3 regions of the Streptomyces liliifuscus genome follow, and region 2 is predicted to be linked to each of the others. Evidence: riboswitches for the same ligand, from Rfam matches in the RefSeq annotation. Region 2 holds a riboswitch; each other region holds the start of a gene.
The links. A riboswitch is a leader RNA that binds a small molecule or an ion and turns the genes downstream of it on or off. The one in region 2 is predicted to bind cyclic di-AMP.
Positions count from the first base shown of each region.

Region 1: it holds a riboswitch for cyclic di-AMP, as region 2 does, so the genes downstream of both, JEQ17_RS13275 (M23 family metallopeptidase) here and JEQ17_RS27345 (transglycosylase SLT domain-containing protein) in region 2, are expected to answer to the same signal.
Region 3: it holds a riboswitch for cyclic di-AMP, as region 2 does, so the genes downstream of both, JEQ17_RS22065 (M23 family metallopeptidase) here and JEQ17_RS27345 (transglycosylase SLT domain-containing protein) in region 2, are expected to answer to the same signal.

Region 1 is NZ_CP066831.1:3,148,730-3,156,440, forward strand. Features, by position in the region: gene JEQ17_RS13275 (M23 family metallopeptidase) at 58-831, opposite strand; cyclic di-AMP (ydaO/yuaA leader) riboswitch at 844-1,004, opposite strand; gene JEQ17_RS13280 (M16 family metallopeptidase) at 1,240-2,628, opposite strand; gene JEQ17_RS13285 (M16 family metallopeptidase) at 2,625-3,986, opposite strand; gene JEQ17_RS13290 (DNA gyrase/topoisomerase IV subunit A) at 4,360-6,810, shown strand; gene JEQ17_RS13295 (CobW family GTP-binding protein) at 6,807-7,711, opposite strand, start outside.
Region 2 is NZ_CP066831.1:6,357,298-6,365,008, forward strand. Features, by position in the region: gene JEQ17_RS27330 (carboxylate--amine ligase) at 1-103, shown strand, start outside; gene JEQ17_RS27335 (FAD-dependent oxidoreductase) at 179-1,441, shown strand; gene JEQ17_RS27340 (HAD family hydrolase) at 1,753-2,568, shown strand; gene JEQ17_RS27345 (transglycosylase SLT domain-containing protein) at 2,702-3,445, opposite strand; cyclic di-AMP (ydaO/yuaA leader) riboswitch at 3,449-3,613, opposite strand; gene JEQ17_RS50730 (DUF5959 family protein) at 3,971-4,891, opposite strand; gene JEQ17_RS27355 (CocE/NonD family hydrolase) at 4,965-6,959, opposite strand; gene JEQ17_RS27360 (peptide MFS transporter) at 6,988-7,711, opposite strand, start outside.
Region 3 is NZ_CP066831.1:5,206,565-5,214,275, forward strand. Features, by position in the region: gene lhgO (L-2-hydroxyglutarate oxidase) at 1-637, shown strand, start outside; gene trmB (tRNA (guanosine(46)-N7)-methyltransferase TrmB) at 868-1,659, shown strand; gene JEQ17_RS22055 (PrsW family intramembrane metalloprotease) at 1,873-3,177, shown strand; gene JEQ17_RS22060 (aldo/keto reductase) at 3,240-4,184, opposite strand; gene JEQ17_RS22065 (M23 family metallopeptidase) at 4,301-5,350, opposite strand; cyclic di-AMP (ydaO/yuaA leader) riboswitch at 5,362-5,517, opposite strand; gene JEQ17_RS22070 (PP2C family protein-serine/threonine phosphatase) at 5,772-6,875, opposite strand; tRNA gene JEQ17_RS22075 (tRNA-Met) at 7,046-7,119, opposite strand; gene JEQ17_RS22080 (dihydrofolate reductase family protein) at 7,240-7,711, opposite strand, start outside.

The sequences.
Region 1 (7,711 bases), 3.2 Mb from region 2:
CGTCGCGCGGAGGGCTGCCGTGTGGAGGGCCGTCGCGTGGGGAGCTGTCGCCCTCCGTCAGACGTTCACGCCGTGCTGGCGCAGGTACCCGAGCGGGTCGATGTCCGAGCCGTACTCCGCGCTCGTCCGCGCCTCGAAGTGCAGGTGCGCCCCGGTGACGTTGCCGGTCGCCCCGGAGAGGCCTATCTGCTGGCCGGGCGTGACCGTCTGACCGACCGAGACACCGAGGAACGACATGTGCCCGTACTGGGTGTAGGTGCCGTCGTTCATCTTGATGACGACCTGGTTGCCGTACGCACCGCCCCAGCCGGCCTCCACGACGGTGCCGGCGCCCACCGCGTGCACGGCGGTGCCGCTGGCGGCGTGGAAGTCGATGCCGGTGTGGCTGCCGGAGGACCAGACGGCGCCGCCGGCCTTGTAGCCGGTGGAGACGTACGAACCGGAGATGGGCGCGGTGTACGACTTCAGCAGCCGCTCGCGCTCGGCCGCGCGGGCGGCGCGGGCCTTGACCTCGCGCTCCTTCTTGGCCTTCTCCGCGGCTTCCTTGGCACGCTCCTTGGCGGCGGCCTCGGCCTTCTCGCGGGCGGCGGTCTCGTCGGCGGCCTGCTGCTGGGCGGCGGCCTGTGCGTCGATCTGGTCGGCGACCGAGTCGCCGATGGTGATCGCCTGGGTCAGGGTCTGCTCTGCGGGGCTCTCGGCGGCGAGTGCGGGAGCAGCCAGGGTGCCGACGACACCGGTGGTGGCGAGTGCGGCGACGCCGACGGTCCGGTTGGTCGTGCGCTTCATGCGGCTGGGACGACGGTGCTTCCCGGTGGCGCGGGTGAACGCCATGAAGTGGCTGGTCCTTTCCTTCCTTCTCGCCTACCGGGTTAGCTGACGGGTTCGGAGCAGGAAGGTCTCCTACGGACCCCCTTCGGGAAGGGCGTCCGATTCACCCCAGGGACTACATATGGGTCCCCGGCTCCCCTGGCTCGCGCCGTACGGGGACTCGGCGATGACTGTCCGGTGCCGCGGGCGCGGCGCACTGCCTGACGAACAGCCGGACCGACGCTAAGCGGGGCGTCTTTCAATCAACAAACGGATCAAGGGTTTTGTAGCGCATGCCACAGGGCAGACGGGCAACCTCTCTACCAATACGGACAACTCGCCGATCGAGTGCTGAAGTCCGGGCAAAAGGAGAACCCAGGCGACTCCTCAGTCACCTGGGTTCTCCATGGAGAAGCGTTGTACTGCTCCGCTCTACTCCGCCGTCACGACGCTGACTTCGCCGATTCCGAGGGCCCGGACCGGCTCCTCGATCTGCGCGGCGTCACCGACGAGGACGGTCACCAGACGGTCCACCGGGAAGGCGCTCACGGCGGCCGCGGTGGCCTCCACGGTGCCGGTCGCGGCGAGCTGCTGGTACAGCGTCGCCTGGAAGTCGTCCGGCAGGTACTGCTCGACCTGGTCGGCGAGAGTGCCCGCGACGGCGGCCGCCGTCTCGTACTTCAGGGGTGCCACGCCCACGAGGTTCTGCACGGCGATGTCGCGCTCGGCGTCGGTGAGTCCCTCGGCCGCGAGCGTGCGCAGCACCTTCCAGAGGTCGTCGAGCGCCGGGCCGGTGTTCGGGGTGTCCACGGATCCGCTGATGGCGAGCATCGCGGCGCCCGTCCCGTCCGGCGCGGAGCGCAGCACCTGGCCGAACGCCCGCACACCGTAGGTGTATCCCTTTTCCTCGCGCAGGACGCGGTCCAGGCGCGAGGTGAGGGTGCCGCCGAGGCAGTACGTGCCGAGCACCTGGGCGGGCCACACGCGGTCGTGCCGGTCGGCGCCGACGCGGCCGATGAGCAGCTGCGTCTGGACGGCTCCGGGACGGTCGACGATGATCACGCGGCCGGTGTCGTCGGCGGTCACCGGCGGAATGGGGCGGGCCTCGGCCTGCGATCCCGTCCAGGCGCCGAGCGTGTCCCCGAGCAGCGCGTCGAGGTCGACGCCCGTGAGGTCGCCGACCACCACGGCGGTCGCGGTGGCGGGGCGTACGTGCTTCTCGTAGAAGGCGCGGACGCCCGCCGAGTCGATCGAGGTGACCGTCTCCTCGGTGCCCTGGCGCGGGCGCGACATGCGCGAGGTCGCCGGGAAGAGCTGCCGGGAGAGCTCCTTGGCCGCGCGGCGGGCCGGGTTGGCGGTCTCGTGCGGGATCTCGTCGAGCCGGTTGCGCACCAGCCGCTCGATCTCGCTGTCCTCGAAGGCGGGTGCCCTGAGGGCGTCGGCGAGCAGACCGAGCGCCTTGGGGAGCCGGGAGACGGGGACTTCGAGGCTGATCCGTACGCCCGGGTGGTCGGCGTGCGCGTCGAGGGTGGCGCCGCAGCGCTCCAGCTCGGCGGCGAACTCCTCGGCGGAGTGCTTGTCGGTTCCCTCGGTGAAGGCACGCGCCATGATCGTGGCGATGCCGTCCAGGCCCTTCGGCTCGGCCTCCAGCGGGGCCGCCAGGAGGATCTCGACGGCGACGACCTGCTGGCCGGGGCGGTGGCAGCGCAGCAGGGTCAGGCCGTTGTCGAGCGCGCCGCGCTCGGGGGCCGGGAAGGCCCAGGGCCTGGCCTCGCCGGCCTGGGGCTGCGGGTGGAATTCCATCGTGGCGAGCTCGGTCACTTGGCCGCCTCCTCGTCGGTGTCGTCAGCGGCGTCGGTCTCTTGGGCCTCTTCGGCGACGGTCGGCTCGTAGACCAGCACCGCGCGGTTGTCGGGGCGCAGGCGGGCCTTGGCGACCTCCTGGACCTCCTCGGCCGTGACGTCGAGAACGCGCTGGACGGCCGTCAGGGCGAGCTGCGGGTCGCCGAACAGCACCGCGTACCGGCACAGTTCGTCGGCGCGGCCCGCGACCGTGCCGAGGCGGTCCAGCCACTCGCGCTCCAACTGGGCCTGGGCGCGCTCCATTTCCTCGGCGGTGGGGCCCTCCTCGGCGAACCGGGCGAGCTCCTCGTCGACGGCGGTCTCGATCACCGGCACCTCGACGTCGCCGGACGTCTTCACGTCGAGCCACCCCAGGGAGGGTGCTCCCGCGAGGCGCAGCAGGCCGAACCCGGCCGCGACGGCGGTGCGGTCGCGGCGTACGAGCCGGTTGTAGAGCCGGGACGACTCGCCGCCGCCGAGCACGGTCAGGGCCAGGTCCGCCGCGTCGCACGCGCGCGTGCCGTCCTCCGGAAGCCGGTAGGCGGCCATCAGCGCGCGGGCCGGGACCTCCTCCTCGACGACCTCGCGCAGCTGCTCGCCGATGGTCTCGGGCAGCGCGCCGTCGCGCGGGGCGGGCTTTCCGTCGTGGCCCGCGATCGAGCCGAAGTACTTCTCGACCCAGGCGAGCGTCTGCTCCGGGTCGATGTCTCCGACGATCGAGAGAACGGCGTTGTTGGGCGCGTAGTAGGTGCGGAAGAACGCGCGCGCGTCCTCCAGCGTGGCCGCGTCCAGGTCCGCCATCGACCCGATGGGGGTGTGGTGGTAAGGGTGGCCCTCCGGGTAGGCGAGGGCGGTCAGCTTCTCGAAAGCGGTGCCATAGGGGACGTTGTCGTAACGCTGCCGGCGCTCGTTCTTGACGACGTCCCGCTGGTTCTCCATGGACTCGTCGTCGAGCGCGGCGAGCAGCGAGCCCATGCGGTCGGCCTCCAGCCAGAGGGCGAGCTCCAGCTGGTGCGTGGGCATGGTCTCGAAGTAGTTGGTGCGCTCGAAACTGGTCGTGCCGTTGAGCGAACCGCCCGCCCCCTGCACCAGTTCGAAGTGACCGTTGCCCTTCACCTGACCCGAGCCCTGGAACATCAGGTGCTCGAAGAGGTGGGCAAGTCCGGTGCGGCCCTTGACCTCGTGGCGCGAACCGACGTCGTACCAGAGGCACACCGCCGCGACCGGGGTCAGGTGGTCCTCGGAGAGCACCACACGCAGGCCGTTGGCCAGGCGGTGCTCGGTCGCTGTCAGGCCGCCGGAACCGGCCTCAGCTGTGGCCGTGTGACCCATGGGCATGTACGTCCCTTCGATCGCGGAAAACTGCTGAATTCCTGCTAGTCATGCCACTGTATGCAAGCGCGCGGACAGCTGGCGAAGTTCCCGCGGCGCGTACGCCGAGAGCGAGCACGCGGGCGGCGCCGGGAGCCCGTACGCTCGTGCGGCCGCACGGCCTCCGAAGCCCTGTGCGGGCACGCGGCTCCGCCGCTTCCGAGGCCTGTGGAAAAGGCCGAGAAGGCGGCCCGCGACGCCTGTTGGGGCGGCCGGACACCCGGCTCTGGAGGCCCGTACGGACGGGTCGTGGTCCGCGTTGTCAGTGGGCCGGTCCACAATGGAGCCCGTCAGAACCCGTTCATGCCCCGGCAGAGACTGTGAAGGAGTCGCAGCAGCGATGGCCCGCCGCAGCACGAAGACCCCGCCGCCAGACGACTTCGAGGAGCGCATCCTCGACATCGACGTCGTCGACGAGATGCAGGGCTCCTTCCTCGAGTACGCGTACTCGGTCATCTACTCCCGAGCCCTGCCGGACGCCCGCGACGGCCTCAAGCCGGTGCATCGCCGCATCGTCTACCAGATGAACGAGATGGGCCTGCGTCCCGACCGCGGCTATGTGAAGTGCGCCCGCGTCGTCGGCGAGGTCATGGGTAAGCTCCACCCCCACGGCGACGCGTCGATCTACGACGCCCTGGTCCGCCTGGCCCAGCCCTTCTCCATGCGGTTGCCCCTGGTCGACGGCCACGGCAACTTCGGTTCGCTGGGCAACGACGACCCGCCTGCCGCCATGCGGTACACCGAGGCGCGGATGGCCGACGCGACGTCCCTGATGACGGAGTCGATCGACGAGAACACGGTCGACTTCTCCCCGAACTACGACGGCCAGGAGCAGGAGCCGTCGGTCCTCCCGGCCGCCTACCCGAACCTCCTGGTCAACGGCTCGTCGGGCATCGCGGTCGGCATGGCGACGAACATGGCGCCGCACAACCTCGGCGAGGTCATCGCCGCCGCCCGTCACCTGATCCGCCACCCCGGCGCCGATCTCGAGACGCTCATGAAGCACGTCCCGGGCCCCGACCTGCCCACGGGCGGCCGCATCGTCGGCCTCACCGGCATCAGGGACGCGTACGAGACGGGCCGCGGCACGTTCAAGATCCGCGCGACGGTGTCCGTGGAGAACGTGACAGCGCGCCGCAAGGGCATCGTCGTCACCGAGCTGCCGTTCACCGTCGGCCCGGAGAAGGTGATCGCCAAGATCAAGGACCTGGTCGGCTCGAAGAAGCTGCAGGGCATCGCGGACGTCAAGGACCTCACCGACCGTGCGCACGGCCTGCGTCTGGTCATCGAGGTCAAGAACGGCTTCGTGCCCGAGGCCGTCCTGGAGCAGCTCTACAAACTGACGCCGATGGAGGAGTCCTTCGGCATCAACAACGTGGCGCTGGTGGACGGCCAGCCGCTCACGCTGGGCCTCAAGGAACTCCTGGAGGTGTATCTCGACCACCGTTTCGAGGTCGTGCGCCGCCGCAGCGAGTTCCGCCGCACCAAGAAGCGCGACCGGCTGCACCTGGTCGAGGGCCTGCTCGTCGCCCTGCTGGACATCGACGAAGTCATCCGTCTCATCCGCTCCAGCGACAACTCCGCCCAGGCCAAGCAGCGCCTGATCGAGCACTTCTCGCTGAGCGAGATCCAGACGCAGTACATCCTGGACACGCCGCTGCGCCGGCTCACCAAGTTCGACCGCATCGAGCTGGAGACCGAGCGCGACCGGCTCAACGGCGAGATCGACGAGCTGACCGGCATCCTGGAGTCGGACGCCGAGCTGCGCAAGCTGGTGTCGTCCGAACTGGCCGCGGTGGCCAAGAAGTTCGGCACCGAGCGGCGTACGGTCCTGCTGGAGTCCGCCGGTTCCGCCGCCACGACCGTGCCGCTCCAGGTGGCCGACGACCCGTGCCGCGTGCTCCTGTCGTCGACGAAGCTCCTCGCGCGTACGGCCAACGGTGACCCCTTCGGGGAGAGCGAGGGCAAGCGCGCCAAGCACGACCTGATCCTCTCCGCCGTTCCGGCGACGGCACAGGGCGAGATCGGCGCGGTCACGTCCGCCGGCCGGCTGCTGCGGATCAACGTCATCGACCTCCCGCAGCTGCCCGACACCACGGCGGCGCCCAACCTCTCGGGAGGCGCGCCGGTCTCGGAGTTCCTGACCCTGGAGGGCGACGAGGACATCGTCTGTCTGATGACGCTCGACGAGTCGTCACCGGGGCTCGCCCTCGGCACACAGCAGGGTGTCGTCAAGCGCGTGGTGCCCGACTATCCCTCCAACAAGGAGGAGCTGGAGGTCATCACGCTCAAGGACGGTGACCGTATCGTCGGCGCGGCCGAGCTGCGCACGGGCGAGGAGGACCTGGTCTTCATCACCGACGACGCCCAGCTGCTGCGTTACCAGGCCTCCCAGGTCCGCCCCCAGGGCCGGCCCGCGGGCGGTATGACGGGCATCAAGCTCACGGACAACACCAAGGTGATCTCGTTCACGGCGGTGGACCCGGCCGTGGACGCGGTGGTGTTCACGGTGGCGGGCTCGCGCGGCACGCTGGACGACTCGGTCCAGACGACGGCCAAGCTGACGCCCTTCGACCAGTACCCGCGCAAGGGCCGCGCCACGGGTGGCGTGCGCTGCCAGCGGTTCCTGAAGGGCGAGGACTGCCTCAGCCTCGCGTGGGCAGGCCCCGCGCCGGCCCGGGCCGCGCAGAAGGACGGCACGCCCGCGGAGCTTCCCGAGATGGACCCGCGAAGGGACGGCTCGGGCGTCTCACTGGCGAAGACGGTTTCGGTGGTAGCCGGCCCGGTCTAGACGTCGTAGGCACCCGGCAGGTCGGCGCCTCGGTCCCGACCGTCCGGGCCCTGCGCCGCCTCCGCCTCCTGCGCCCCCTCCCGCTCCTGTACGTAGCGGAGGACGCCCCACATGCTGTGCTCGTCGGCGTGTGGGGCGTCCTCTTTGCACGCCTCCAGCTCCTTGCCGAGGGCGAGGGCGTCGATGCCCGAGCCGATGAGGACGAGCTGGCTGAGGCGCTCGCCCGGGGCCCAGGGCTCCGGGTAGAAGCGCAGGAAACGACCGACGGCGTGCACGGCGTACCGGTTGCGGGGGTCGGCGGGGCCGAAGTCGACGTACCCCTTGATGCGGTAGAGACCCTCGGGCTTGCTGTCGAGGAAGTCCATCAACCGCCTGGGACTGAGGGGCACTTCGGAGGTGAAGGAGACGGACTCGTAGGCGGAGTGCAGATGGCTGTGATGGCCGTGATGGCCGTGGCGATCGGGGTCGTCGTGGCGGTCGGGATGGTCGTGGGAGCCATGGCACTGGGGAGACCCATCCTGCTCGCCCTCGCCCTCGCCCTCCTCGTGCCGGTGCAGGTCGTCGAGCCGGTTCAGGTCGTCGAAGGAGAGCTGCCCGATGCGCTCCTCCGTGGGCCTGCGGTCGAAGAGGAACTCGGGGTCGATCCGCCCGTACGAGGCGGACACGACGGCGGCGGCGCGGTCGGTGAGGGACCGGACGAGGCCGATCACACGGTCGGGATCCGTCGCGCGGTCCGCCTTGTTGACGACGACCAGATCGGCGATGGCGAGGTGCCGGTCGATCTCGGGATGCTTCTGGCGGGTCGCGTCGAACTCCGCGGCGTCGACGACCTCCACGAGCCCGCCGTAGACGATGCGCGGGTTCTCGCTGGCCAGGAGCATCTTGACCAGCTCCTGGGGCT
Region 2 (7,711 bases):
GCCGTTCTTCACCATGCTCGCGCGCTTCGTACGGCCCGGAGTGAAGCACATGTACCAGCTGTGGCGGACCAACCGCCGGAGTGCCCGCGCGACCGCGGGTTGAGGGGCCTGTCCGACCAAGAACGAGCAGTACGCGAGCAGTACGTACGGCGAAGCAGCGTCCTGGGGAGGGGACTTCGTGATGGAGCCGGTGGCAGTGATCGGTGCCGGGCCCTTCGGCCTGTCCACCGCCGCGCATCTGCGAGCGCGCGGCATTCCGGTACGGGTGTTCGGTGAGCCCATGGTGAGCTGGCGCGCTCACATGCCTGAGGGGATGCTTCTGAAGTCGACCCCGGCCGCCTCGAACATCGACGCCCCGCAGCGCGGGCACAACCTCGTCGACTACTGCGACGCGGCCGGCATCCGCCGACTCGTCACGGACGAGGACATCGTCCCGGTCGAGACGTTCGTCGCGTACGGGGAGTGGTTCCGGCAGAAGCTCGTGCCGGACCTGGAGCGGGTGCGGGTCGTCTCGGTCGACCGGCGCGGCCATCAGGGGGACACCGGGCGGATCGGTCAACGGGGTGGCCCAGGGGGCGGTCGGCGCGGCCCGGCGGGCTTCGAACTCAAGCTGGACTCCGGGGAGTTGTTCACCGCTCGGGCGGTCGTCGTCGCGACAGGGCTGTCCGGGCTGGCATATCTGCCGCCCGAGCTGGCCGCGGCCGCGCCCGACGGACCGACCCCCACGGGGCCCGTCTCGCACAGTTCGCAGCTCCACGACCTGTCCCGGTTCTCCGGCAAGGAGCTGATCGTCGTGGGGGCGGGCCAGTCCGCCCTGGAGACGGCGGCGCTCGCGGCTGAGGCGGGCGCGCAGGTGCGCGTGGTGGCGCGCGGCAAGGGATCGGTCGCCTTCGGCGCGCCCCCCTGGACGCAGCCGAGGCTGCGCCCCGGGTCGCCCTTCGGACGGGCCTGGTCGCTGTGGGCACTCAGCTACTACCCCCACCCGTACCGCCATCTGCCGCCGCAGGCCCGGCACTTCCTCGTCCGCCGGGTGCTCGGCCCGCTCGGCGCCTGGTGGCTGCGGGAGCGGTTCGAGGGGACGGTGCGGGTGAGCGAGGTGTCGCGGATCGTCCGCTCCGGATCGGAGGGTGGCCATCCGGCCCTCGCCGTCCGGACCCTCGACGGACGCGTCGAGGAACTCTCCGCGGACCACGTCGTCGCCGCGACCGGATACCGCGTCGATCTCGCGGCGATGGACTTCCTCGGGCACGAACTGCGTACGGAGCTGGCGGTGAGCCGGGGGACACCGAAGCTGGGCGCCGGGTTCAGGTCCTCCGTACCCGGGCTGTACTTCACGGGGCTGCCGGCGGCGGCTTCGTACGGGCCCGTGATGCGGTTCGTGTGCGGCACGGAGTTCGCCTCACCGAGGCTGGTCCGGCATCTGGTGGGGGCGCGCGGCTGAACGGAACCTCCGCTTCGTGCGCGTACGCATCGACGCGTCGTTGAAGCCGCCGAGCGGCCGCGAAGGCCGTGCGCGAGCCGTGTCCACGGGGCGAGGCCGGGCACGGGGAGGCGGGGCCGAGAGCGGGCGAGGGGCCGGTTGACCGGGGGCTCGGGAGCAGGGCGGCCATGGTCAACTGCTCCTCGGCGCCTGCGATTTGCCTCCGGGCGGCCGACGGATGGTGCCGACGGGCACCCCTGTGCCTGACGAGATACCGGACGACGTCCGGTTCCCGTCGAGTCGTTGGGGCGTTCGATCCGTATTCTCTGATCATGGCCGCACCGATTGCATATTCACTCATCGCCACTGACCTGGACGGGACGTTGTTGCGAGGCGACGACACCCTGTCGGACCGGTCACGCGCCGCGCTGGCGATGGCAATCGGGAGAGGTGCCAGGCACCTCGTGGTGACGGGGCGCCCGGCACCACGCGTACGCCCCCTGCTGGACGAACTGGGCAGCCAGGGACTGGCGGTGTGCGGTCAGGGGGCGCAGCTGTACGACGCCGGCGCCGAGCGCATGGTCTGGTCGGTCACCCTCGACCGCGAGCTGGCCGAGACGGCGCTCGGCAAGATCGAGGCGGAGGTCGGGGACGTGTACGCCGCGGTCGACCAGGACGGGGTCGACGGACTCACGCTCATCGAGCCGGGGTACGAGATGCCGCACCCGACACTCCCAGCGGTCCGCGTCCTGCGTCGCGACGACCTGTGGACGGAACCCATCAGCAAGGTGCTGCTGCGCCATCCCCTGCTGTCCGACGACGAGTTGGCGTCCGCGGCCCGCGGAGCGGTCGGTTCCCTCGCCACGGTCACGATGTCAGGACCCGGCACAGTCGAACTCCAGCCATGTGGCGTGACCAAGGCGACGGGGCTCGCCCTGGCGGCCGAACATCTCGGCCTCACCCCCGCCACAACGATCGCCTTCGGTGACATGCCCAACGACATCCCGATGTTCGACTGGGCGGCCCACGGCGTCGCGATGGCCAACGCGCACCCCGAACTCCGGGCGGTGGCCGACGAGGTGACCCTGTCGAACGAGGACGACGGGATCGCGGTGGTACTGGAACGGCTCTTCGGCCCGCGGCCCTAGCTCCGCGTCGCCGAGAAGGCGCGGCACCGGGCGGGCCCGCGGAGAGGTGGGTTCCCCTCGTCGCGGGCCCGCCCGGTACAGGTTCGCGGTACCGGCCCGCCCGGTACCGGCGGCCTGTTCGCCGTCGGCCCGCTCAGTAGGCCCCGAAGACGTTGTCGATCGAGCCGTACCTCGCGGCGGCGTAGTTGCACGCCGCCGTGATGTTGGCGACCGGGTCGAAGGGGTCCATCGAGGTGCCGGCCACGTGGTACGCGTTGAAGGTCGGGTCGATGGTCTGGAGGAGCCCCTTCGACGGCGTACCGGCCGCGGCGTTGGAGTCCCAGTTGTTCATGGCCTGCGGGTTGCCCGACGACTCGCGCATGACATTGCGGTAGATGCCGTCGTACGACCCCGGGATGCCCTGCTGGGCCATGATGTCCAGCGACTCCTTGATCCAGCCGTCGAGGTCGTTCGTGTACGTCTTCGCGGCGGCGGGGGTGACGGCGGACGCGGTGGTCGCCTTGGTCGCCGTGGCCTTCTTCGCCGAGGTCTGGGCGTTCTTCGTGCCGACCGTCAGCTTGAGGCCCGGGCGGATGACCGCCGGGTCGTTGCCGATGACCGCGCGGTTGGCCTTGTACAGGTTCTGCCAGCCGCCGCTCGTGGAGTGCTTCTTGGCGATCTTGGTCAGGGTGTCGCCCGCGACCACCTTGTACGTGACGAGCGAGACCTGCGGGACCGCGGACGGTGCGGCCTGGGCGGTCTGCGTCGGCTGTGCGGCGTGGGCGCCGGTGGCCCCCACGAGGGGGAGCGCGAGCGCGGCTCCGCCGGTTCCCGCGGCGACGATGCCACGCGTGAGGGTGTTCATTCTGGGGCGGCGGTGCTTGCCTCGTGCGGCCATGGCGCGTTTCCTCTCCGACGCCTGCGAGGTGAGCTGTCGGGTTCGGGCGGGAGCTGCCCGGCCGCATGCTGCACGCGGCTTCACCCCGAGCCGTTCCGGAATCCGGACCGGCGGCCTACCTGGGTCCCCCGCTCCTGCCGTACGCGAGTGAATGGGTGGTTGGGATCTCCGGGCGGCGGCAGGATTAGGCGGTCCATCCGGAGTGACGTGAACGTATGCGAGAGCACATGCCGTGAACAAGCCCAGAATTCACATCGCGATGTCATTTGCCTGTTCGGGACGGATGGGAATTCTTGATCCATTCGGAAGGCGAAGTTCAACTTGCTTTGAGCAAAGGTGAATCGACCGGCCGGGCAAAGTGACCGTCCGGGACGGACGTGACTCAATTCACTGGCACAGGTGGGGAATTAAGTGCTTCATGTGCTTAATGTGGGCAAGTCGGGCGGAGTCTGGATGTCCGCCCAGTCGACATAAGGGACTACTTGTCCAGATATGTTCTCGCCGCTCTTCGGGATTCCGGAGAGTTCAGTCCTCCGGGTTCCAGAGGGTCAGCACCTCACGCAGTTTCTGCCGATGGCTGTCGATCCAGTTCCCGGGAAGATCGACGGGGACGCACACGGTGGCCATGGAAATCGTGTCGTCCTCCACGATCACCTCTGGGCAATCCCGTTCTCCCGTGAGCCGAATGGAAATCGACGGGCCTCGCTCCACCGTCATCCAGGAGATGTCCTCGCCGCGATGCAATGCGGCGTCCAGGGCGTTCCCCCAGGTCTCAAGTCGGCGGCGCCACAGAGAGAGTTCGAGGCGGCCGCTGACGAAAGGCGTCTCAACGACGATCTCGGCAGCGAGGCCCGCCACCATCCGCGGGTGCCGGCCGAGGACCGTGATCCTGACGGAATTGCCCTCCTCGTCGGCGAGGAGCGCGAGGTCCGTCGGGCCGGTGCGGTGGTCGGCCGGGAGGTCGGCGTCGCAGAGGGCACAGACGAAGTGGGCGTCCTGTACGGAGTTCCACCCGGCGCAGGACGGACAGCGGCGGTAGGTGATCGGGTGGGTGTAGCCACCGGTTCCGGCGTCTGTGCGGTCGATGCCCACGCGGGTGAGGGCCGCCGCGAGCGACCGCCACGACTCGGGGTCGGGGCAGTAGCCGGTGGACTGGTTGCTCGCGTACGTGATCTCCCAGCCGGAGGCGGCCCGAGCGAAGCCCAACTCCCCGGCGGCGCGCACCGGTTTCCCGTCCGCGCAGGCCACGTGTTCGGAGCGGCGTGGAGCCAGGCGCAGGGTCATGGAGGCGTCGACGACGAAGGTGAACGGCTCGGCGAGCTCGTCGGCGGGGCGGACGGACAGGAAGGCGTCGAGGTCGGCCGGGGTCCGGATCCGGGCGCCGCCCCCGCCAGGCCGGACGGCCTCCCTTATGTCATCGGGCCCCACATAAGCGTATGCGGTCATGGGGTCCCTGCACACGCGATTGAGGTCGTGTGGCCCATGTACGCGTTCGCCGTCATGCGGGGAGCGTACGAGTTCACCCCGCGGTCCGCGGAATCCTTTTCTCCCAGGTGCGGTGGAACACCACCTCGTCACCGTCCTTGCAGATCACCTCGTTCGAGGTGATGAAGTCCGCCTCGTCGCAGGTGGTTTCGGAGTGTGCCTCGACGCTCGCGTCCCACGGCAGGTCCGGCCGGTGCAGCCGGACGAACCAGTCCGAGCGGGCGCGGGCGGACAGCGGGTCCGACTCGACGATCGTGTACGTGTCCAGGGCCTCCTCGGTGAATTCGAGGCCGTCGGGATACACCCGGGTGCCTCCGTACCGCGGGTCCACCTCCAGGCGCCACTCACCCTTGGCGACATCGCGGACGACAAGGCGCTCGGGGCGCGGCTCGTCCAGGGTCGCGGGGAAGTTGACCCCCATGGGCTCCGCCTGCTCCGGCTCCTCGAAGGAGATGGACGGGTCCGACTCCTGTGCGCGGAGCGGGAGTTCCAGCACGCTCCCCGAAGGGGTGAGGGTGAAGCCCGCCTCCGAACCCGGCTGGGGCCAGATCCACGGCCAGTACGCGGAGGAGACGGCGAGACGCACACGATGGCCGGGAGGGAAGGCGTGGCCGATGGCGTTCAGGTCGAGAACCACGTCCTCCGTAGAGCCCGGTTTCCAGGGAACCACCTGGTCACGGCCATGCCGGGCTGACAGGTTCAGAACGCCCCGGGTGACGAGGGTCGAGGAGCCGTCCGGGGCCACGTCGCAGATTCGGGCCACTACTTGTCCACACGTCGCCTCCGTGGTGAGCCTCAACCGCACCCGCGGGCGGCCCAGCACCCAGATCTCCTCCGGGACCGCGAAGTCGAAGCACGCCGACCTCCCGTCCTCGTCCCGCTGGTCGGGCGGCAGGTCCGCGTCGTTGCCGAAGGGGAAGAAACGGCCGGCGTCGACCCCCGTGTGCTGGGGGGACCGCACCACCACGGGCTCACCCCTGAGGGCGTACGTCACCGGGGCCACCAGGGGAGAGGGCCAGGCCGGATCGCCGACCCAGCGGCCCGGCAGCGTCGGGTACACCGTGGCGGGCGGATGGGAGTCGCTGACGTACGAGCGCAGGAGCGGCTCGGACATGATCCCGGTCTCGGTGCCCTTGAGCCAGTGGTCCCACCAGCGCAGCGTCTCCTGGAGGAAGCCGATCGCCGGGCCGGGCGGCAGCCCCCGGTCGGGGTACTGGTGCGACCACGGCCCGACGATCCCCCGTACGCGGTCGGCCGGGAGGTGTTCCGCCAGGCGCAGGACCGTGTCCCGGTACGGGTCGTGCCAGCCGCCGACCGCGAGCACCGCCGCCCGGATCGCCGAGTAGTCCTCGCACACGCTGCCGCGGCGCCAGTGGTCGTCCCTCGTCTGGTGCGCCAGCCAGGTGTGCAGGAACGGATCGACGGTCTCCAGTCGTTTGATCCACAGGTCGTGCCAGACCTCGCCCGCGTACACCGGATCCGGCGGGCGGGAGACGAACGTGAGCATGGTCGCCGCCCACGCGTGCATGTCGACGGCGAGCACGGAACCACCCATGTAGTGCACATCGTTGTCATAGCGGTCGTCCGTCGAGCAGACCGTGACGACCGCCTTGAGCGGCTCGGGCGCGAGGGCCGCGATCTGGAGGGAGTTGAAGCCGCCCCAGGAGATGCCGAACATGCCGACCTTTCCGGAGCACCAGGGCCGGGCGGCGAGCCAGTTGACGACCTCGACCCCGTCGGCCAGCTCCGTCGGCGAGTACTCGTCACCGGGCATGCCCTCGGAGTTGCCGTGCCCCCGGATGTCCACGCGTACGGACGCGTAGCCGTGCCCCGCGTACCAGGGGTGGCGCTGCCAGTCACGCGGGGCCGTCCAGTCGGTCAGGCGGTAGGGCAGGTATTCGAGCAGGGCCGGTACGGGTTCGTCGGTGAGCGGGCGCCACACGCGCGCGTAGAGCTTGGTTCCGTCCGGGAGGGGAACGCGGATGTCCTCGTGAGTCGTCTCGTAGGGGAAGGACGTACGGATGCGCATGGCGGTGACCTCCAGGGCCTGTGGGGTCTCAGTGGACCGGGTGCATCGTGCGGCGCAGCCAGGGCGCGGAGGCGATCACGAGCAGGCCCGCGGCGACGGCGATCGCGCCGTTGACGCCGAAGTAGGCGGGCTTGGAGACGTCGTCGTAGAGCTTCACGGTCTGGGCCTGGATGCCGTTGGCGAGGGCCAGCGAGAGGAACCAGAGGGACATCGTCTGGCTGGCGAAGGCCCGCGGGGCGAGCTTGGTGGTGGCCGACATGCCGGAGGTCTCCAGGAGGATGTCGCCGAGCCCCAGCAGGAAGTACGAGCCGACGATCCACCAGGCCGACATCAGGTAGTCGTCGTTGTCGTGGCCCGAGGTCGGCAGCACCATCAGGAGGAAGGACAGGCCTCCCAGCACCACCCCGAACGCGATCTTGTTGGAGGCGTGCGGCTGGCTGTGCCCCATCCGCACCCACAGCGCGGCCACGACCGGGGCGAGCGCCACCTCGAAGGCGCCCAGGGCGGACGCGTACCAGCCGGCGGGGAAGTCGAAGCCGAGGATCGTCGTCTCGGCGTTCGACGCGGCCAGCAGCATCATCGTCGAGTACGCCTGGAAGAGGATGAAGTTGAAGACCGTGGAGGCCAGGAACAGCACGATGTACGGGCGCAGCCGGCCCCGTTCCCCGGGAGTCACCCGGGGACTCCTGAACATCACCGCGAAGTAGACCACCGGCGCGATCACCGAGATCAGGGTCAGCAGGTCCACGAAG
Region 3 (7,711 bases), 1.2 Mb from region 2:
CGGCACGATCATCCGCGCCCGGGTCCTGGTCAACTGCGCCGGCCTCCACTGCGACAGAATCGCCCGCCTGGCGGGCGACGACCCCAAAATGCGGATCGTCCCCTTCAGAGGCGAGTACTACACCCTGGCCCGCCCCGCCCTGGTGAACGGCCTCGTCTATCCCGTCCCGGACCCGGCCTTCCCCTTCCTCGGCGTCCACCTCACCCGGGGCATCGACGGAAGCGTCCACATCGGCCCCAACGCGGTCCCGGCCCTGGCCCGAGAGGGCTACGACTGGCGGACCGTACGCCCCCGCGAGCTGGCAGAGACCCTCACCTGGCCAGGTTCCTGGCGCATAGCCCGCCGACACTGGCGCTACGGAGCCGGCGAAGTACACCGCTCGGCGTCGAAGCACGCTTTCACCAAGGCAGTCCGCCGCCTGCTCCCGGCCGCCACCCCCGACGACCTGATCCCCTCGACCGCAGGCGTCCGAGCCCAGGCAGTCCTGAGAGACGGCACCCTCCTGGACGACTTCCTGATCCAGGAATCCCCCCGCACGGTCCACGTACTGAACGCCCCCTCCCCCGCAGCCACAGCCTCCCTCCCCATCGGCCGAGAGGTGGCGGCCCGAGCCCTCAAGTCAATGACAACCACCTGAGCCCAGGGCGAATCGCACAGCGGGTAGGGACCCACGAACGGAAGGGGCCGTGCCGGTACGTCGAAGTCCGCCGCATACGGCTCCTCCAAAAAACGGATCCCTCCCAGACTCACAGCCGTACACCCGGCAAGCGGCGGACTCGACGTACCGGCACGGCCCCGACCCACGACGGCGCACACCGGCACCGAACCCCCACACCGTAAAATCGACCCACTGTGTCTGACTCCTCCATGCCCCCCGACAAGCCGACCACCCCCAGGAAGCCCCGCCCAAAGGGCGAGCCCCGCTTCCCCGACGGCCCCCGCCCCGACCCCGCCGGCTCCCACTTCGAGCGAAGAATCCGCAGCTTCCAGCCCCGAAGAAGCCGAGTGACCCAGGGCCAGGCGGACGCACTCCAGCGCCTGTGGCCCAAGTGGGGCCTGGACATCGACGGCCGGCACCCCCTCGACCTCAAGGATCTCTTCGCCGCCGACCTCCCGGTCGTCCTGGAGATTGGCTTCGGCATGGGCGAGGCCACCGCGCAGATGGCCACCGAGGACCCCACCACCGGCATCCTCGCCGTGGACGTCCACACCCCGGGCCAGGGCAACCTCCTGAACCTCGCGGACCGAGCCGGCCTGTCCAACCTCCGCGTGGCCAACGGCGACGCGATCATCCTGCTCCGCGAGATGCTGACCCCGGACTCCCTCGACGGCCTGCGCGTCTATTTCCCTGACCCCTGGCCCAAGAAGCGCCACCACAAGCGCCGCCTGATCCAGCCGGAGTTCCTCACCCTCGCCGCGTCCCGCCTCAAGCCGGGCGCACTGCTGCACTGCGCGACGGACTGGGAACCGTACGCCGAGGTCATGCTCGAAGTCCTCACCGCCCACCCGGACTTCGAGAACACCCAGCCGGACGGCGGCTACGCGCCACGCCCCGACTTCCGCCCCCTGACGCGTTTCGAGGGCCAGGGCCTGGACAAGGGACACGTGGTGAACGATCTGCTCTTCCGCCGCGTACCGCATACCGCGACGGACAACTAGGCCGAACAACACAACGCACGGCCCACAACGCACGACACACAAAACACAACGCACACCACACACCAAACAACGCACAACGCACAACGCACGGACCGCACAGCCTGATGGGGCCAGAAAGAGGGGCCAGAAAGACGGAGCCACAACAAGCACCGCCCCCGAGCCCCGACGGGGCGCTCTCGCGGCCCACGCCCCTCCCTCGTTAGGGTCTTTGTCATGGCCACCGGTCCCCCGCTCCCACCGCACCCCGGCTTCCCTCCCGGCATCCCCGCCGGAGGCACCGCGCACTGGTGGCAGCGCAAGTGGGTCCGCTACAGCGCCCTGACCACCCTGCTCGCCCTCTCCGGCCTCGTCATCCTGGCCCTGGTCCGCAAACAGACCGGCACCGAGGGCTTCCTGGTGGGCCTTGGCCTCGCCGTACTGCCCGTCCCACTCCTGGTCGCCGCCTTCCGCTGGCTGGACCGGGTGGAACCGGGCCCCTGGCGCAACCTTCTCTTCTCCTTCGCCTGGGGAGCCTGCGCCGCCGCGCTGATAGCCATCGTCGCGAACAGCTTCGCGACGAGATGGATAGCGACCGCGACGGCGGACCCGTCCAGCGCAGACACCCTGGGCGCGACGGTCATAGCACCGATAGTCGAGGAGTCGGCGAAGGCGGCAGCCGTATTACTCGTCTTCCTGTTCCGCAGGCGGGAGTTCACGGGAATCCTCGACGGTGTGGTGATAGCCGGCGTCACGGCGACGGGCTTCGCGTTCACCGAGAACATCCTCTACCTCGGCACGGCGTTCGGCACGGACCAGCTCAGCGGCGGCAGCGGCATCGCCTCCGTCACGGCGGCCACCTTCTTCGTACGCGTGATCATGTCGCCGTTCGCGCACCCGCTGTTCACCGTGCTCACGGGCATCGGCTTCGGCATCGCGGCGCTCTCCGCGGACCGCCACCAGGTCCGCCGCGTACTGCTCCCGATCGTCGGGCTGCTGCTCGCGATGGGCATGCACGCGATGTGGAACGGCTCGTCGACGTTCGGCGAGTACGGCTTCTTCGCGGTCTATGCGGCCTTCATGGTCCCGGCCTTCGGCCTGCTGACCTGGCTGGTCATCTGGACCCGCCAGCGCGAGCTGGGCACGATCCGCTCCGAACTGCCCGCGTACGCGATGGCGGGCTGGCTCACGGCCCCCGAGCCGTTCGTCCTCGGCTCGATGAAGGCACGGCGGCTGGCCCGCGACTACGCCACGCACCACGGCGGTCGCGAGGCGGGCAGGGCGGTCGCGGAGTACGAGGCGTACGCGACGTCGCTGGCGTTCCTGCGCCACCGGGGCCGCAAGGGCCGCGCGGGCGCCGACTTCGTCGCACGGGAACGGGAGCTGCTCAACGAGCTGTGGACGCGCCGCGAACCGGCCCGCCCGGCTCTCCTGTACGCGGCCCGGGCGACGGCTCCGGCACCGGTGGCACCGCAGTGGCAGGGCTACGGCCACCCGGCACCGACGCCGTACACATACACGTACAACCCGTACCGCTCTTAGTGGGCCCAGCCCCAAAACTCAACGCGACCCCAAAACGCAACAGCCGCCCTCCCCCTCCGACCTCAGCCGGAAGCCGAGGTCAGCCTCCCCAACTCCGCATCCGTGAGGACGAGTTCGGCCACCCCCAGCAACGCCGGAAGCTGCTCAACCGTACGAGCGCTGGCGATGGGTGCGACGACGGTCGGCCGGGAGGCCAGCCAGGCAAGAGCCACGGTGGCGACCTCGGCCCCGCGCTCCCGCGCGACTTCGTCGAGCGCGGCCAGCACCCGCTGCCCCCGCTCCGACTCCAGATGCGCGCCCGCCGACCCGGCCCGCGCGCTGTCGACCACGGCACCCGCCCGGTACTTGCCGGTGAGGAAGCCCGAGGCGAGCGAGGAGTAGGGGACGACGGCCAGACCGGCCCGGGAGGCGACGTCCCGGAGCGGGCCCTCGTACGAGTCACGGGAGACGAGGTTGTACCGGGGCTGCAGCGCCACGTACCGCGCGAGGCCCTCGCGGTCGGAGAGGTCGAGGGACTCCTGAAGCCGCTCGGGGGAGAGGTTGGACGCGGCGATCGCGCGCACCTTGCCGGCGCGGACGAGCTCGTCCAGGGCCGTGATGATCTCCTCGACCGGCACGGACGGGTCGTCGAAGTGGGTGTAGTACAGGTCGATGTAGTCCGTCTTCAGCCGCCGCAGTGACGCGTCGGCCGCGGCCTTGATGTTCACCCCGGACAGGCCCTTGTACCGGGGGTGCGCACCGACCTTGGTGGCGACGACGACGTCGGCGCGGTTACCGCGCGCGGCGAGCCAGTCGCCCAGGACGGTCTCCGACTCACCTCCCTCGTTGCCCGGCACCCAGGCCGAGTAGGTGTCGGCGGTGTCGACGAAGTTCCCGCCCGCGGCGGTGTACGCGTCGAGCACGGCGAAGGACTGCGCCTCGTCGGCGGTCCAGCCGAAGACGTTGCCGCCGAGGGAGAGCGGAAAGACGTCGAGGTCGGACGAACCCAGCTTGCGGAGTGAGGTCATAAATGGGTCAACGGCCGTACCGGACGGCCGTATTCCGCACCCGGGAACCTCTCGGGCCGCCTCACCGGTCGGGCCCGCCCCATGCGGGGTGAGCCCGTCCTACGAGGTGGGCCGTCCTACGGGGTGAGCCCCTTGCCGCGCAGCCACGCCATCGGGTCGATGCCGTCGCCACCGCTGGTGTGGACCTCCAGGTGGAGGTGCGCCCCGGTGACGTTGCCGGTCGCGCCCACGCGGCCGATGATGTCGCCGGTGGCCACCTTCTGGCCGACGCTGACACCGATCGACGACTGGTGCGCGTACCAGACCTCCGTGCCGTCGTCGAGCGTGAGGACCGTGCGGTAGCCGTACGAGCCGTTCCAGCCGGCCTCGGTGATCGTGCCGCTGTGAACGGCCTTGATCGGGGTACCCGTGGGAGCGGCGAAGTCCAGACCCGTGTGCTGGCCGGACGACCACAGAGCGCCGGACTGCCCGAAGGTGGAGGTGATCGTGTACGAGGAGGTGGGCAGCGTGAACTGCTTGGCGAGCTCGGCGAGGCGTGCGGCCTCGGCCTTCTCCTTGGCCTCCTGGTCCGCCTTCTTCTTGGCGGCGGCGACCTTGGCCTCGGCGGCGTCCCGCTCCTTGGCCGCCAGCGTGGCGGCCTTCTTCGCGGCGGCGGCCTCGGCGGCCTCCTGGGCCTCGCGGTCCACCTGGTCCTGCTGCTGCTCGGCCTGGAGCATGATGCGGGCGCGCAGGGCCTCGCCCGCGTCCGAGTTGCCCTGCTCGGCGTCGGCGGTGGTGAGGCCGACGGCGGTGATCGGGGTGCTGGAGCCCTCCGGGGCGTCGTCGTCCGAGAAGGGCGAGCCGACGTTCGGCAGGTCGGGGATCGAGATCGACACCGGAGGCTTGCCGGTCTGCGCGGTGGCCATGCCACCCGCACCGACGGCGGCTATGACACCGACGCCCAGAACGGTCGAGCTACGGGCGAGTCCTCCGCCGCGCTGCTTGGAGACGCGGTGCCGGCCGCGGACGGGAAGGACGGTGTCCGCGCTGGGATTCCAGACCTCCCACGTCTCCTCGTCCTTACGGGCGCCGTAGGCGAAGGTGTCGGGCTTCTTGTCACCCGAGGACTCACCCGTCAACTCATTCGGCACGAACGAGGGTGTGGGGGCAGGCCGGTTGGACGCCACGTAGGCGCACTCCTTTCCTTCCTTCTCGCCTACCGGGTTAGCTGACGGGTTCGGAGCAGGAAGGTCTCCTACGCGCGTCAACCGCGGTGCGCTACACCGCGAAGACGAGCGATTCACCCCAAGTGGTGGTTCCCCGGTTCCCTTGCGGGATTCGGCGCGTGCGCACGGAGCCGACTCTTGTGACGGCTGGGACGACCGCGCTGCGTTATCGAACGTTAATAGACCCGGGCACCGGATTCCAAGCTGTTCCTGATGATCGTTAAGGCTCTTGGCCTGGACTTACAGGTCATGAGCGGGGTAAATCGGGCGAGTTGATCGTCATTCAGGAACGGGAGCCCTGTTGATGGTGCGTCAGTTGTTGAGCGGAGGGATTCCGTTCGACTACCAACGGTGATATGGGCCGCGGAAAGAGCGACGCATCTCACGGCCGCCGCACCGCGAGCAGTGCCATGTCGTCGGCGGCCCCGCCCCCGGTGTGCCGCAGGACGTCGTCCAGCACCGCGGCGAGCAGCTCGTCGGGCCCGGGAAAGACTCGCCCCGACAGGTGCCGCGCCGGATCGAAGAAGACGCCCCGCCGGTCCCGCGCCTCGGACAGTCCGTCCGTGTGGAAGAGCAGCATGGCCCCGCCCGGGAACTCCTCCTCCTGCGCGCGGTCGGGCCAGGCCCCCAACTCCCCCGTCCCGAGCGGCAGCGCGGGCTCCGCCGCGGCGAGCGTACGTACCTCTCCGTCGCCGTACAGCAGAAGGGGCCCGGGGTGGCCGCGGTTCACGAGGCGTACGACCGGGGTGCCGTGCGGGATCTCGGCGAGCACGGCGGTGGTGAAGTCCTCGAAGACCTCGATGATGTCGCGCCGGACGCCTTCGCGCGCGAGCGCCCGCTCCAGCCGCTGGGCGACCGCCTCCAGGCTCGCCTCCTGCTCGGCGGCCTCCCGGAAGGCCCCGATGAGTACGGCGACTACGGCGACCGCCCCCATGCCCTTGCCCCGTACGTCGCCCACGAGGAGCCGTACGCCGTGCGGGGTGTCCTGCACGGCGTACAGGTCGCCCCCGATGAACGCGCCCTCCTGCGCGGCCTCGTACCGTGCCGCGATCTCCAGGCCGCCGATCCGCGCCGCCGGTTCGGGCAGTACGGCCCACTGGGCGGCCTCCGCGACCTCGCGGGCGGTGGCGAGGCGCGCGTTGCCGCGGACCACGAGCCGGTTGATGCCGACGGCGAGCGCCGCGGTCGTGGCCACGGTGAGGACCTCGGTGACCGCGCCCGCGTCGAAGGCGAACCTGAGGTGCACGAGGGCCATGGCCGCGGTCGCCACGATCCCCGTCCACACGGTGACGCCGAGCGAGAGGAAGGGTGCGGCGACGAGCGGGGCGGCCGTGAGGAACGGAGCGGCGGTGAAGTCCTGCGGGGTGAGGAGGTCGTAGCAGACACCCGCGACGATCAGCAGCGCCGACAGCGCGCGGACGAGGGTGCGTGGGTAGGAGGCCGTCCTCTCCACGGGCTCGACGCGCACCGGCTCCTGCTCCTCCACCTGTCCAGGCTTCCGGGAGCGGGGGCGGCGGGCGAGCGGACGAGACCCGGGCGGGTGAAGACACCCGGAAACACCCGAGGGGAAGACCTGGGCAGAGGATCTGCGGAGAAGGCCCGCGGAAAACACCTGAGGCCGGAATCCTTGATCGGATTCCGGCCTCAGGCCTTCAGTAGCGGGGACAGGATTTGAACCTGCGACCTCTGGGTTATGAGCCCAGCGAGCTACCGAGCTGCTCCACCCCGCGCCGTTAAGACCACTGTACGCCATCCGCGGGACCCAAAGCACACGCGTTGATGTCGCCCGCGCTTAACCGGGGGGTTTGGCATGAAACCTGCCGGTCGGCGGCACCGGTCCGCCCGGCCCGTCAGCCGAGATGGCGGTTGGGCGCCTTCGCGGCGGCCTCGTACTCCGGGAGCACCAGGACGTCGGCGCCGGCCGCGGCCAGCAGCCCGCTCCCGTCCGCGCCGGCCACGAAGGTGTCCGGCTCCCGCCAGGCGGTCACGACCCTGCGTACGCCCGCGTCCAGGATCAGCCGGGCGCAGGGCGCGGGCCGGGACGCGCGGCGGGCGCACGGTTCCAGGCTGCTGTAGACGGTGGCGGTCGCGAGCCGCGGGTCTCCCGGCCCGATCTTGGCGAGGGCGGCCTCCTCGGCATGGGACACGGGGTCGGACTCGCGGGAGTATCCGCGGGCCAGCTCCGTACCGTCGGCCGCGACGACGACCGCGCCGACGCTGAACGCGGTCCGCGAGGGCGGACACTCGGCGGCCAGTTCGCAGGCGAGCGCCAGCCACCGGTGGTCGGCGGCGGAGGGTACGGTCCCGGCGCCGGGCGCGGTG